One region of the Halobacillus seohaensis genome, then DNA from elsewhere that is predicted to be linked to it. Evidence: riboswitches for the same ligand, from Rfam matches in the RefSeq annotation. Region 1 holds a riboswitch; the other holds the start of a gene.
The links. Region 1 has a riboswitch for thiamine pyrophosphate ahead of ACFQIC_RS16965 (ECF transporter S component). Riboswitches for the same ligand answer to the same signal wherever they lie in the genome.

Region 1 (9,305 bases):
TAATCTCATCTCCAATATCATGACCATAATTGTCGTTAATGTGTTTAAAGTTATCACAGTCCATTGTCAACACAGTGAATTGTTTGTTCGTCCGTTTCACATTTTCTATTTCATTATGGAGTTGTTGGTATAGTAATCGTCTATTAGGTAGGCCTGTTAACTGATCATGCATGGCCATGGATCTTAATTCATCTTCTCGATGTTTGCGTGTGGAAACATCCCTAATAACAACCACAATCTGTTCAACATTGCCATCTGAACCTAATACAGGAGTTCCTTTTGTATTCCCCCATATGATGTCTCCATTTTTATGGAAAAGTCGATGTTCCGTTTCGAAAGATTCCCCTGTTTCGGCTATCTGTTTCCAAAATCTTTGTACTTTATCTATATCATCCTTATGTACGAAAGACGCTACAGATTTACCTATATAAAAATCCGACGGTAATCCTAGCAATGGCTCATGGGAAGGAGAAGCATATTGAATGATCCCATCTAAATCAATGACGCGAATTAAATCATTCGTATGATTTGCGATTAAACGATAACGCTCTTCACTTTCTCGAAGACGATCTTCCATACGCTTGATTTCCGTAATGTCCTTATACATAGCGACACCACCAACCAATTCATTTCCTTCCATAATAGGAGAGTAGGAAGCTAACACATCAATTGTTTTCCCTTTTTTTGTGACTCGTTTCGAATGGTGGTTTTGAATCACGTTTCCATTTCGTAACTGAGCGAGAATTTCCGGGAAGTCATTTTCCGTATTGGGGAGAATGCTGATGCTCGAATTATGAGTTAGCTCTTCTTCCTTCCAACCTAATAACTTAGAAAACCCCGGATTGACACTAGTATAATTCGCATGGTGATCAAACATAAATACAGCATCAGCCGCATTGTTAAACATTAAGTCCATTTGTTCCTTTACTTGTTTTAATTGGTTTTCATGTTCGATCCATGCGGTGACATCCCTTGTTACGGAGATAATATGTTCACATTCGCCTTTGCTATTAAAAATTGGGGTGACTTTAGACTCCAAAGAGGAATATCGTTTGTGTAAATCACGGTTGGATGTGGGGAGCTCCATTTGAGATTGATAGGTGATTGTTTCTTTGTTTTGTAATGCTTCTTGGTACTTTTGCGTAATAATTTCTGCTGATTGTGAAGGCATGAGGTCGAATATCTTCTTTCCTCTAAAATCACCGGGGAAATGGAGAGTATCGATCGCATTTTGATTGGCCGTTATATACCGAAATGATCCGTCTTCATCTGCAGATACTAAAAAGATCATATCTGAAATGTTATTAAAAATTAGTTCTGAGTACTGCATGTTTTTCATGTTAGAAATAAATGTTGTTAACATGTTCTCTACTCCTTTAAATTTTGTCGGAAAAAGGGACTAAGACATATTACATGTTAAATTTATAATAATTATACTTTAATATACTTATTTTTTGAATAGAAATTAGTGTTTTTGTGAAGTTTTGTCGAAAAATACGAGATAGATAAATTCATAGGGCACTTACAAGATGATTAAGTTGTTATAAGATGCATGATATCATATTTTCAGACTAGTGGAAGGTAAAGTTGAAAAATGTCGAATTTTATTATTAGTAGTATAATTTTTCTGGGTAATTCATCCTCTAAGGGCGATAACGATTCATAATACGGGAATCAAACCTGAACATTTAATGATTGAAGTAACGGAAACGATTATGATGAACAATATGGACAACACCATAGATGTTTAAAACTTTTAAAAAAATCAGATGTATAAATTGTTATGGATAAGAATTAGGTTATAGGCTTGGTATTAGAATAGTTGCTGAGTGGTTAGAACTTTATTAAAGAAATAATGTTAACCAACTATTGGCGCAGTTTCCTAAAAGGGGAGACTGCGCTTTTGCTTTAAAAAAACATAAAAATAACAGAGACGATCGCAATTTGTCGTTCGTTTATTTTAATTGTGGCAGGGAGATCAAAAGGCTAAATTCCTAAAAAAAGAGTAAAAAAATATAAAATGTATATATTAAAAATGTTTCGATCTAAATCTATATGGAGGTTAAGTAATGAAAAAGAAATTAATCATCTTACTTATGTCTGTCGCTTTCTCAACTAGTTTGTTATCTGCATGTAACGCAGATAACAATGAGATGAATGAACAACCTGAAGATGTTAACTATGATCCAACTCGCTATAAGGATGAAGATAACAGATTAGAGGAAGGGCCACCTACCGACCCTCGTGATGCAAAGTATATGAATGAACCAGACACGTCTTCTAATATGAATGAAAAAGAACTAGATCCGGATGTAGAAAGGCGCGTTGAATAAGAAAGCCGTGATTAGAAAGTGATTTATTATTATATGCTGTGGAATGAGCCTTCTTTAAGAAGGTGTCTATGTGGCACGGTTTCCTGATAAGAGGAAGCCGTGTCACCTTTTTGTTAAGGAATATCTGCTAATTGGTTCATCATACGAATGAGTTTCTTATCATCCCATTAAAGTTTGGAGGGCACAAGAATCCAACAGATTGGCGAATATTACATTTTCACAAATGTAATTTTGATGTAAGATAAACTCACATGTTTACTGACAGGAAAATTTAGATCATCTAAACTTATAGTAATAAATCTTAATAGGGGGCAGAACAAGTGAAGGTAAGTTGGTTTTTACAGTTTTAACCATTTTAGGATTCCTCCTACTTGGCTCGGCGGTCTTATTGCCTTTATTGCGTTAAGAATTTTATTAGGGCTTGGAGAAGGTGTTTTTTATTCGAATGACCGTTCCTACATCGCCTTTCATTCCCCGCCTGAAAAAGTTGGATTGGGCATGGGCATCGTTCTTACGGGAGTTTCAGTTGGACCGACGGCAGGTTTACTCGGAATTCCTTATCTGTTGACAGTTGCCGAATCTTTTATGGGTGAAAGTGCTTGGCGTTTTCCCTTCTTTGTAACAGGTGCGCTCACTTTGGTAATCGGAATTATCCTCTTCGTTTTTCTAAAGCCGAAGACCACTCCGCACGAATCTGTCGACTCACCAGGGATAAAAGCTGATTTTGGAAAAACGCTCCTCTATATGTCGAGCTACTCGGCTGTGTTTTTGCTGATTGTGATGGGGATCTATTTCGTTTCTGTTAAATTGAATTTATCTTCTATTGCAATTGCCTTTATTCTAGTGGCTCTTTGCCCGCTTTTAATTTTTTATTTATACAAAACGAAGAAGTCCGAAATCAAACCCTTGCTAGTCAATAAAAATTTGTTCTTACTCTATTTATTTTTTATCCCAGTTATGTGGCATCTTTGGTTTTATGGGTTCTGGTCTGTCTCGATCGTCCAAGAGTTTGGAGGAGGGGCACTGTTGGCAGCTGCATTGGTTGCATCCTTTAATGGGGTGGCAGGCATCATCGGTTTTCCGCTCGGAGGGAAGATTTCTGATTTAGTGGCACACCGTCCGAATGGCCGAAGGAATGTTCTAGTTGTGTTAACGGCGATTCTGACTGTACTTATCTTTATTTTTGCCGCTTACGTAATGACCGGCCACACCAGTCCAATTATCATGTCGATCATTCTGTTTGTATCAGGATTATTTTTCTTTGCCTTGCAGCCTGTTGCTCATGCATTGGCATCTGATCTAACTCCAGAAAAGAGTAGGGGGTCGATGTTCGGCATGCTAAATTTAATTGCAGAAATTGGAGCCGTTCTTTCACCCGTTGTCTCAGGAGTTATCAGGGATTACACGGGCAATTGGGGAGTTCCTTTATTACTTGACGGTATATTGATGGCAATGGGCTTAGGTCTTGTGTTGGCTGTTTCCGGTAAAGCGGTTCGTCAGACTACTTTGTCCTCTGTGAAAGTGGCCAATTGAAAAAAGGTGAGTTTTTATGAAAAAAGGCTTTTCCCCGTTAAAGTGAATCTGGGAAAAGCCTTTTTAGCTCGTTGTACTATAAAACTATTGAACTTGAATGAAGCTCGCGTGGTTCAGAACACCGATAAGTAAGTCTGTCTTTTACTTCCATGAAAAAGGTGTTTCCTGGTATACATAGTAATTGAGCCAATTAGAGAATACCAGATAAGCGTGTGAGCGCCAACGGTTCAAAGGTTTTTCGTTAGGATCATTGTCTGGGAAATAGTCGATCGGCATCTCTGGTTGTAGGCCGTTGTCCATGTCTCTGTGGTATTCAATGCCTAGCGTCGTTGCATCATATTCCAAGTGGCCGGTCACCATCACATGTTTCTTGTCTTTGGATAAAATGGTGAACGGTCCAGAATCCTTGGAGGTAGACACAAGTATCAAGTCATCATGTGCGAGAATTTCTTCCTCTGAGACATCCGTGAAACGGGAATGGGGTGCTAAGAATTCATCATCACATCCTCTGACAAGCTGCACATCTGAATTGACTAACTGATGCTGGAAAACGCCTGTCCGTTTTTCAGATAACTTAAATTTATCGATGCCATAATGGTAGTAGAGGGCTGCTTGGGCTCCCCAACAAATATGCATCACAGAGGTCACATGAGTTTTCGTCCATTCCATGATTTCCGTGAGTTCTTTCCAATAATAGACTTCTTCAAATTTTAACTGTTCTACAGGTGCTCCCGTAATGATCATTCCATCGTAGCGGTTGTTTTTGATTTGATTGAAGCTTTTATAAAACTGTTGTAAGTGTGATTGACTCACATTTTTGGACGCATAGCTGGCTGTATGTAGTAATTCTACATTTACTTGTAAGGGAGAGTTACTGAGCAGTCGTAGCAGCTGGGTTTCTGTCCGTTCTTTTTCGGGCATTAAATTCAAAACCAATATATTTAAAGGACGGATATCCTGGGTACTCGCTCGTTGCTCGTCCATAATGAAAATATTTTCGTTGGCTAGAATCTCACCTGCAGGTAAGTTCTTCGGAATGTTTATAGGCAATCAAGTTCCTCCTTTACTAAGGTACTATATTTATTATAGATACGTAGCTTTAATGGTGCAACTGGGTAAAGCGTTAATTATTCTGAAAGAAAGGCCTAATTCCATATAAAAGTTCATTTTACCCTTCTGCTGAATGTTTGGAAGGTTGACAATAAATAGTTAAATTGCTAGAGTCTTTCTCATAGAAAAAAGAATTTTATAAAAAACACCAAACTATCGGAGAAACAGAGAAACTGGTGCTATCATACCTGACAATCTGGTTATTCTCCATGATGGAAAATTTAATACATTTATTATTAAAGGTGTTGTCTAGGCGAAAAGGCTTATTCAACTTAAAAGGGAAGTTCGGTTAAAATCCGACACGGTCCCGCCACTGTAAATGTGAACTACCCACAAGAATGTCACTATTTCTTTTTAAAAGAAAGGTTATGGGAAGGCGTGGGTACGTGAAGATCATGAGTCAGGAGACCTGCCTGTTGGTAATACACTAAACCTACGAGGAATAGGGAGGTGTTATGATTGTAATAGTTAAGACTGTGATATCAGTCTGAATTTACATGCTGTCATGACGATCTCTCTTTAGAAAGAGAGATTTTTTTTATTGTCTAGATCACCTTGATAAGTGACAAGTCTATATCGGAAAATAGCATGATCGAATGATACTCAAATTATTGAAAGTAGGATAGTAAAATGAAGCGTTTTTTATTTGAATATGAAGTAATCTCTACAGGAACTAAGAGTGAATTTAGTATAACCGAATTGAATGAAGAACAAGCAAAAGATAAAATTGTGGAGCGAGTGGCTGATATGGAATTCACCGAAGAAGATGATATTAAAATTGGTGAAATGATAAAAATTTTGAATATAGAAGATAATTATTATGAGTGTGAGGGTTGCACATAAAATGCTATAGTTGTTAGCATAACCATTCAGTTAATTTTAATTGGGTAATTGACAATCTTGATTATGATGATAGTATGAATATTGAAAAAATTAAATAGTGAAGTTCTTCCACTAGGGGTACCTTCTTTAGTTGGATTAGCACTAGAAAGTTAGAATTCTATGCTATTCAACTACTGACAAAAGGTTGAGATTAAAGTAAGACTTTAAGACCCTTAGAACCTGATCTGGATCATACCAGCGTAGGGAAGTGGAGTTGCGAAATAAATAGGATTAATATTTAAATTTCCAATGCAACCACTTTTCTTACTATGGTAAGGGAAGTGGTTTTTTGTATGATTTCCTTTAGGAATTGTTGCAAAATCGATGGCTCTACTAATTAATAAAAAACATAGAATGGGAGATGAAGAAGAATGGGAAAAGGCTTAAAACTAACGGATATTTTAGTAACAATCATCATTGCGTTAATATTTGGTATGATCTATAAACTGTGGGGACCGTTGTATGGTGTGGTTTCAACATTCGGACTTCAATTAGAGCAATTAATTTATGGAATGTGGTTTATTGCTGCAATCGTTGCTTATTTAATTATACGAAAACCTGGTGTTGCTTTATTGGCAGAAGTTGCTGCTGCACAAGGTGAATTTATTTTTGGTGGTGAATGGGGCGTAGCTACACTGATATTTGGAATAGGACAAGGTCTTGCGGCTGAACTAATCTTCGCAGCTTTCCGATATAAGAGATTTGATATGTTCGTTGCATCTTTAGCAGGTGTTGCTTCTGCATTTGCTTCAATTGGCATTGACTACTATTACGGGTACATCGGAGACTTGGCACTTTGGAACTTGCTTATCATGTTTGGAGCCAGAATGATTGGAGCTATTCTTATTTCAGGTATCTTCGCTTATCTCATCGTTCAGGCTTTAGAAAAAACAGGAGTAACGAATCTTGTGCGCCCTGCTTCTAAGGAAGATTACAAGGCTTTAGGCTAGTATAGGAGTGGAGAATCATGACAAGTATCGCTAGTATGACAAACATGCGGTTGAAGTTTCCGGGAGTTGAATCCTTGTTATTCAAGGATTTCTCCATTTCTCTGAATAAGGGAGAAAAGGTATTAATACTGGGCCCGTCAGGTTCAGGAAAGTCTACTCTTTTACAAGTCTTGACGGGATTAATTCCTAATACTGTAGATGTACCCATGAAGGCGGAAGAATTGGTCATCCCAGATTCCTGGGGGTTTTTATTTCAGGATCCAGACTCCCAATTTTGCATGCCCTATGTAGACGAAGAAATCGCATTTGTCCTGGAAAACCTTCAAATTCCACGAGAAAAAATGGAAAAGTATATTGAGTATTATTTACAACAAGTTGGATTAGACATTGATGAGATCCATACGAAAATACAAATGTTATCAGGTGGTATGAAGCAACGGTTAGCTATCGCCTCCGTTCTAGCTCTAGAACCAGAGGTATTATTTTTAGATGAGCCAACAGCAATGTTAGATCCAGAAGGGACCAAGCGTGTTTGGGACACTATAAAAGATGTTGGCGAGGATAAAACAGTAGTGATAGTCGAACATAAAATCGAGCAAATTGTAGATTTTATTGACCGTGTCATTCTTCTCGGGGAGAACGGAGAAATAATTGCCGATGGATCGAAACAGGAGGTTTTTGATCAATATAAACAGGTTTTAATAGATCAAGGAATTTGGTATCCAAATGTTTGGGAAGATTACGTTGAAGGTAAACGTAGAGATATTCCAAAAATAGAAATTAACGAAGAAAAGTCATCTATTCACCTGTCACACTTTTCGGGATATAGAGGAAAAGAAAAAACAATCAATGTAAAACAAGCAGATGCTCACCCTGGAGAATGGATAACTGTACTTGGTGAGAATGGAGCAGGAAAAAGCACACTGTTACTTGCTTTGATGAATTTGATTAAAACTAAAGGCACTTATTACGTACTTGAGCAAAGTCATAAGAAGATTAAAAATATCGCTGACTATGTAACCTTTGTTTTTCAAAATCCAGAATTCCAATTTATTACCAACTCAGTATATGAGGAAGTAGCCTTCTCCCTTCAATTAGAAAAATGGGGAGAAGAAGAAATTTCAAAACGAGTAAATGAACTACTCCGTGTTTATCATCTAGAAGATCACCAGCAAAATCATCCCTATCAATTATCAATCGGACAGAAGCGGAGACTCAGTGTTGCTGCTTCTATAGTTAAGGAACAGTCGGTTTTACTTTTGGATGAACCTACCTTTGGACAAGATGCAAAAAATACTTTTGCCATTCTCGAACAACTTGAACAGTTGAGAGCAGAAGGAACAACGATAATTATGGTTACGCATGACTTAAATATAGTTAAACACTTTGCAACAACAGTCTGGAAAATAAACAATGGAGAACTCACAAAGGAATCTTCATCATCTGATTATACTGAACATCAAATACAGCCAGCTTTTAGTTAACAGGGGAGACAACATATGCAAATTGACTTTTCTTACAATGAAACATGGCTTCATAAAATTAATCCTAGCTTGAAACTAATCATCATTGTTCTGTTATTTATTCACCTTTTAACGATACACAATATAAACTTCCTGATTAATTATTTAATAGGAACTCTGATTCTGTATGTGTTCTGTACAGGCCATCCGTGGAAGCGTTTATTAATTATTTCAGCACCATTTATCCTGATATTCCTTACATCATCTACATCAATGATATTCTTTGGAAAAGGGGAAATTACTTGGGTTAAATGGGGACTGGTTCATATTACGGAAGAAAGTTTTTTTCGAGGCTTGCATTTAGGGTTTCGTGGGATTATTTTTGCAACTCTAGGTGTTATTTTTGCTTTAACAACTAGACCTGTGTTTTTATTCTATTCATTAATGCAACAGTTAAAGCTGAAACCGAAATACGCCTATAGCTTTATGGCTGCGATAAGGTTGATCCCTTTAATGTTAGAAGAGGCGCAAACTTTGCATTATGCATTAAAAGTTCGCGGTGTTCAAAGTGAGAAGGGAGTGAGAGGTTTTTATAAAAAACTTAAATCCTATTCCATCCCCCTTCTTTCCCAAAGTATTAGAAGAGCTTATCGGATTGCAGTGGCAATGGAAGCGAAGCGTTTTTCTAATACTGTAAATCGTACTTACTTCTATCGGTTGGGTTTTTCGAAGTTTGATGTGATTTTTCTGTTCTATCTAATGATCGTAATTTCTTCATCTTATTTTACAGCTATTAGTTACCCGTATTTTCCTATTATGGACGTCCGTTATAATTAAGGCACACCGGTAATATTTTATTGGGATAACCACAGAAAACCAACAAGGTCTTAGTACAACACTCTTAAACCACACTCTACATAGAGTGTGGTTTAAGAGATTCACATTTCGATGCTTGATGATATTTCAAATTCGGTCGTTTAACATAGCTTTAGTTTTAGGAGAGACATTCAGAATTTTAATCTTTATTACGTAAC
Region 2 (4,510 bases), on a different contig from region 1:
TTTTTCGTGTCCAATTGGAGTTTACTTTTTGAAACAGACGTTTATACTTATTGAAATGCTTCCAACCTTTTTAACAATCCCTCCATATTTGTAGATAATTCCACCGTTTCTTTAGATAATTCCTCCATCTCTCCCGATGTAGTGCGGAAACTGTGTTGGGGCCTTTTTTAAGGCAATCTCCTTCAAACACCGCCATTTCTTTATCGCTAAAACATAGAATATAATATTACCGATTTAATAATGGAAAAGTGAAGATAGAAAGGAGGATTTTATATGTTTAAATTGTATTTAGATCCAGGGCACGGTGGTAATGATACAGGTGCTTCTGGACATGGTTTGCTTGAAAAAGAAATAAACTTAGATATTGCGTTACGAATCCGTGATATTCTCAACAATGAATATCAGCAGGTTGAAGTAAATATGAGCAGAACAACGGACACTTCGGTTAGTTTACGTCAACGAACGAATCAAGCTAATGCTTGGGATGCAGACTATTTTTTGTCTATTCACTGTAATGCTTTTAATGGTTCAACTCGTGGTTATGAGGATTTTATTTATAGTGGATTGTCCAATTCATCCTCTACTGCCCAATACCAGAATGTCCTGCATGAGGCAATCATAGCTGTGAATGAATTAACGGATCGTGGCCAGAAAAAAGCGAATTTCCATGTCTTGAGGGAATCAACTATGCCTGCGCTCTTGACGGAAAATGGTTTTATTGATCATTCAGGCGATGCAGCGAAGTTGGCTGACGCCTCTTACCGTCAAAAAGTCGCCCGCGGACATGTGAATGGTCTAGAACGTGCTTTTAACCTTGAAAAATCAGCATCGGGAACTAGGTTGTATAAGGTGATTGCTGGCTCTTTCCTCGAAAGGGCGAATGCAGAAAAGCGAGTAGCTTACCTTGATACACATGGGATTTCATCCTTTATAACAGAAGTCTCTATATCTGGTAACACACGGTATCGAGTCCAGGCTGGTGCTTATGAAAGTAAAAGTAATGCAGAAAACCGTGTAGCTGAAGTGAAAAGAGCGGGGATAACAGATGCTTATATTATAGAAGAAGGTCAAGGTGACTCCGAAGTGTCGGGGTATAACATCTCAGGTTCCGTAATTTTGTCTCCGGAACAAATGGATCAATTTGTCCAAAAAATAAATCCAGATGCGCCATCATTAGGAATTTATTATTTAAACTTCGGGACTTACTACGGCCTTAGGGGTGATGTTGCATTTGCTCAGGCTCTTCATGAAACTGACTATTTTCGTTTTACGGGTATAGTTAACGAAAGTCAAAATAATTTTGCAGGAATAGGAGCCACAGGACCAGGTCAACCAGGGGCAAACTTTGCTACAGCAGAGGATGGAGTTTTAGCCCACATGCAGCATTTATATGCCTATGCTTCTACACAAGCTTTACCAGACAACTATCGTTTAGTGGATCCGCGCTTTGACCTCGTTCAGCGGGGAAGCGCAACCAAATGGGAAGCGTTAAACGGAAAATGGGCTGTTCCCGGCGATCAATATGGCCAATTGATTTTAGGGTTGTATCAAGACATCATCAACGCAAGTATAGATCAATTGGAAGATATTCTTGCACAAATAAAAGGTTAAGCTTCCGGTTCTTTGATTGAATTAATGAAGTAAATATGATAAAAATGAAAAGAAGAACAATGAAGAATTAAGAAATAATTTTCAAGTAAAACTGAATAGTATTCACTGCTAGGGGTGCTTTTAAAAGCTGAGAAAGACCGTTAACGTCTTAATCCTTACAATCTGAACTAGGTAATACTAGCGAAGAGAAGTGGTGTGTTGGACTATTGTTAACTAGTGTTTAATATAATAGACATTTTTGTCACAACCTCACTTCTTTTGGAGAAGTGAGGTTTTTTGTTGTTATAAAACTTAACGAAAGGTGGATTAGAAAGATGGATAAAAACCTTCAATTGCTAATCCAACAAGTGGATGAGCGTAAGGAAGAGCTGATTGAATTATTAAAGGAGCTTATTTCATTTGAAACACCGGCACCGCCGGCCAGGAACACAAAAGAAGCTCAACAGTATGTAGCTGATTTTTTAAAAAGATATGGCTTTTCTATTGATCTTTGGGATGTATATCCTAATGACCCGAACGTTGTCGGTGTTTTAAAAGGCAGTGACTCCGAAAACTATAAAAGTCTTATCATCAATGGTCATATGGATGTTGCTGAAGTTAATGACGATGAAGAATGGGAAACTGATCCTTTCACTCCGACTGTTTGGGAGGATAAAGTTATTGGGCGTGGTGCAGCTGATATGAAGGGCGGTATCGCAGGAGCTTTATTTGCCATTCAATTGCTTCGTGAAAGCGGATTGGAACTGCCAGGTGATTTAACATTTGAATCGGTTATTGGGGAGGAAGTTGGTGAAGCCGGAACTTTACAATGCTGCAGGCGGGGCTATGATGCTGACTTTGCAGTAGTTGTAGATACGAGTGATTTACATATCCAGGGACAAGGTGGTGTAATTACCGGCTGGATTACCGTAAAAAGCAAACAAACATTCCATGATGCAACAAGAAAAGATATGATTCATGCTGGCGGAAATCTATTTGGGGCTAGTGCGATTGAAAAGATGATGAAAGTTATTGAAGGACTTCAGGAACTTGAGCGACACTGGGCAGTAACAAAAAGCTACCCTGGATATCCGTCTGGCACCACTACCATCAACCCGGCTGTCATCGAAGGTGGACGAAATGCAGCCTTTATTGCTGATGAGTGCAGGTTATGGATCACTGTCCATTTTTATCCGAATGAAACGTATGAACAGGTGAAAGAGGAAGTGGAACAACATATTTTAAATGTAGCTAAAGGGGACCTTTGGTTAAAAGAAAATCCACCTACCTTTGAGTGGGGAGGTTCATCAATGATTGAAGATCGCGGAGAAATTTTTCCTTCCCTTGAAATTGATCCAGATCATTTAGGTACGCAAATGTTAGCTCAATCGCACGAAAACGTAAGTGAAAAGGGAGCTGTTGTTGATGTTTCCCCAACGGTTACTGATGGCGGCTGGTTAAGCGATGCTGGTATTCCGACGGCTATTTATGGACCAGGGGATCTAAACAATGCTCATGCTGTTAATGAACAAGTATCGATCCCTCAACTGATCGAATATACGAAAGTGATTCTGCAATTCATTTATACATGGAGTCATACAAATTCAAAAGAAAAGATGGGAGAGGAAATGGATGACATTTAGTGAACGATTATATGAAAAGTTACAACCCATATGGAGGAAAAATCATTCGCACCCGTTTGTGCAAGGATTAGGGGATGGCTCTCTTGATCCAGATAAGTTTCGTTTCTTTATGATTCAAGACTACTTATACCTTATTGAATATTCAAAACTATTTGCTTTAGGCAGTTTCAAAGCTGATGATGTTGAAACCATGGGGATATTCGCCAAGCTTCTGGATTCAACCTTAAATGAAGAAATGTCCCTTCACCGCCAGTATGCTGCTAAATTCGGGATTACTGAACAAGAGCTTGAGAACGCGAAACCTTCTCCGACCACCTTAGCCTATACCCATTACATGTTGCACGTCGGTCAAAATGGCACATTAGCCCACCTTGTTGCAGCCATTCTTCCTTGCATGTGGAGCTATTGGGAAATTGGAAAAGAACTCGATGAGATACCAGGAGCAAGCGATCACGATCTTTATGGAGAATGGATTAGAATGTACAGTTCGGACGACTTTGGTGAACTCGCCCAATGGTGCATTCAACTTCTTGATGACTTGACTGAAGGTAAGCCTGTGGAAGAGTTGGAGAAACTGGAGGAAATTTTCTTGAATACGACTCGGTTTGAATATATGTTTTGGGATATGGCTTATAACAAAGGAATGTGGCCAACGGACGATTAAGTTCAAGAGGGAAATATGCGGGAGCGCGCCAGCTGGATGTGGTGCTAGACGGGAAGTGGGGTCAGGGCCTTCTGTGATATTGGTAGTAGAAGGTTATGAGTGTGAGAGACCTGACCCCTATTCTAATAAAATGATTGTGATTATATGTAATCAAATACTACTAAATAAAATAGTGCACAAAGGACCGAAAGAATTAACGCTAACAGTTTGTTCACATGATGAATTCGTATCATAGGAAACATTAAAACAACAAACAAAGAAGACCATCCATAGTGCCATCCATTGTGGTAAGTTAACACACCGAACTCCTTGCCTCCCCACTCAAGGATTAAAAAAACAACGATCCATTTTAATGTGTATATAAGTTGTTTCTTAAATACACTAGGATAACTCGATAAAAAAATGAAAGCTACTAAAGGGTTGATAATCAGATTGTGTGAGAAATGAACGTTCATTAGATTGAAAATTGAATCTTGTTGAAGTTCCCACAAATGAAAATGACTATGTGATATAAACTCGTAAAGGAAAGTCGCTAGGGAGATGTATATCATTGTAGGGTAATAGTGCTCCCAGTTTTTCCAATCCCCTTTAATTAAAGAAAGTATTATAACTA

Region 2: linked by a shared signal. The riboswitch ahead of ACFQIC_RS10895 (acetylornithine deacetylase) and the one ahead of ACFQIC_RS16965 (ECF transporter S component) in region 1 are both predicted to bind thiamine pyrophosphate.

Annotation. Positions count from the first base shown of each region.
Region 1 covers NZ_JBHSZV010000047.1:147,037-156,341, reverse strand. The annotation lists gene ACFQIC_RS16990 (PAS domain S-box protein) at 1-1,363, opposite strand, end outside; gene ACFQIC_RS16985 (hypothetical protein) at 2,070-2,333, shown strand; gene ACFQIC_RS16980 (MFS transporter) at 2,694-3,866, shown strand; gene metA (homoserine O-acetyltransferase MetA) at 4,008-4,916, opposite strand; cobalamin riboswitch at 5,200-5,408, shown strand; gene ACFQIC_RS16970 (hypothetical protein) at 5,607-5,819, shown strand; TPP riboswitch at 5,923-6,082, shown strand; gene ACFQIC_RS16965 (ECF transporter S component) at 6,230-6,808, shown strand; gene ACFQIC_RS16960 (ABC transporter ATP-binding protein) at 6,826-8,292, shown strand; gene ACFQIC_RS16955 (energy-coupling factor transporter transmembrane component T family protein) at 8,308-9,108, shown strand.
Region 2 covers NZ_JBHSZV010000027.1:9,933-14,442, forward strand. The annotation lists gene ACFQIC_RS10890 (N-acetylmuramoyl-L-alanine amidase) at 274-1,611, shown strand; TPP riboswitch at 1,712-1,817, shown strand; gene ACFQIC_RS10895 (acetylornithine deacetylase) at 1,926-3,233, shown strand; gene tenA (thiaminase II) at 3,223-3,897, shown strand; gene ACFQIC_RS10905 (CBO0543 family protein) at 4,038-4,510, opposite strand, start outside.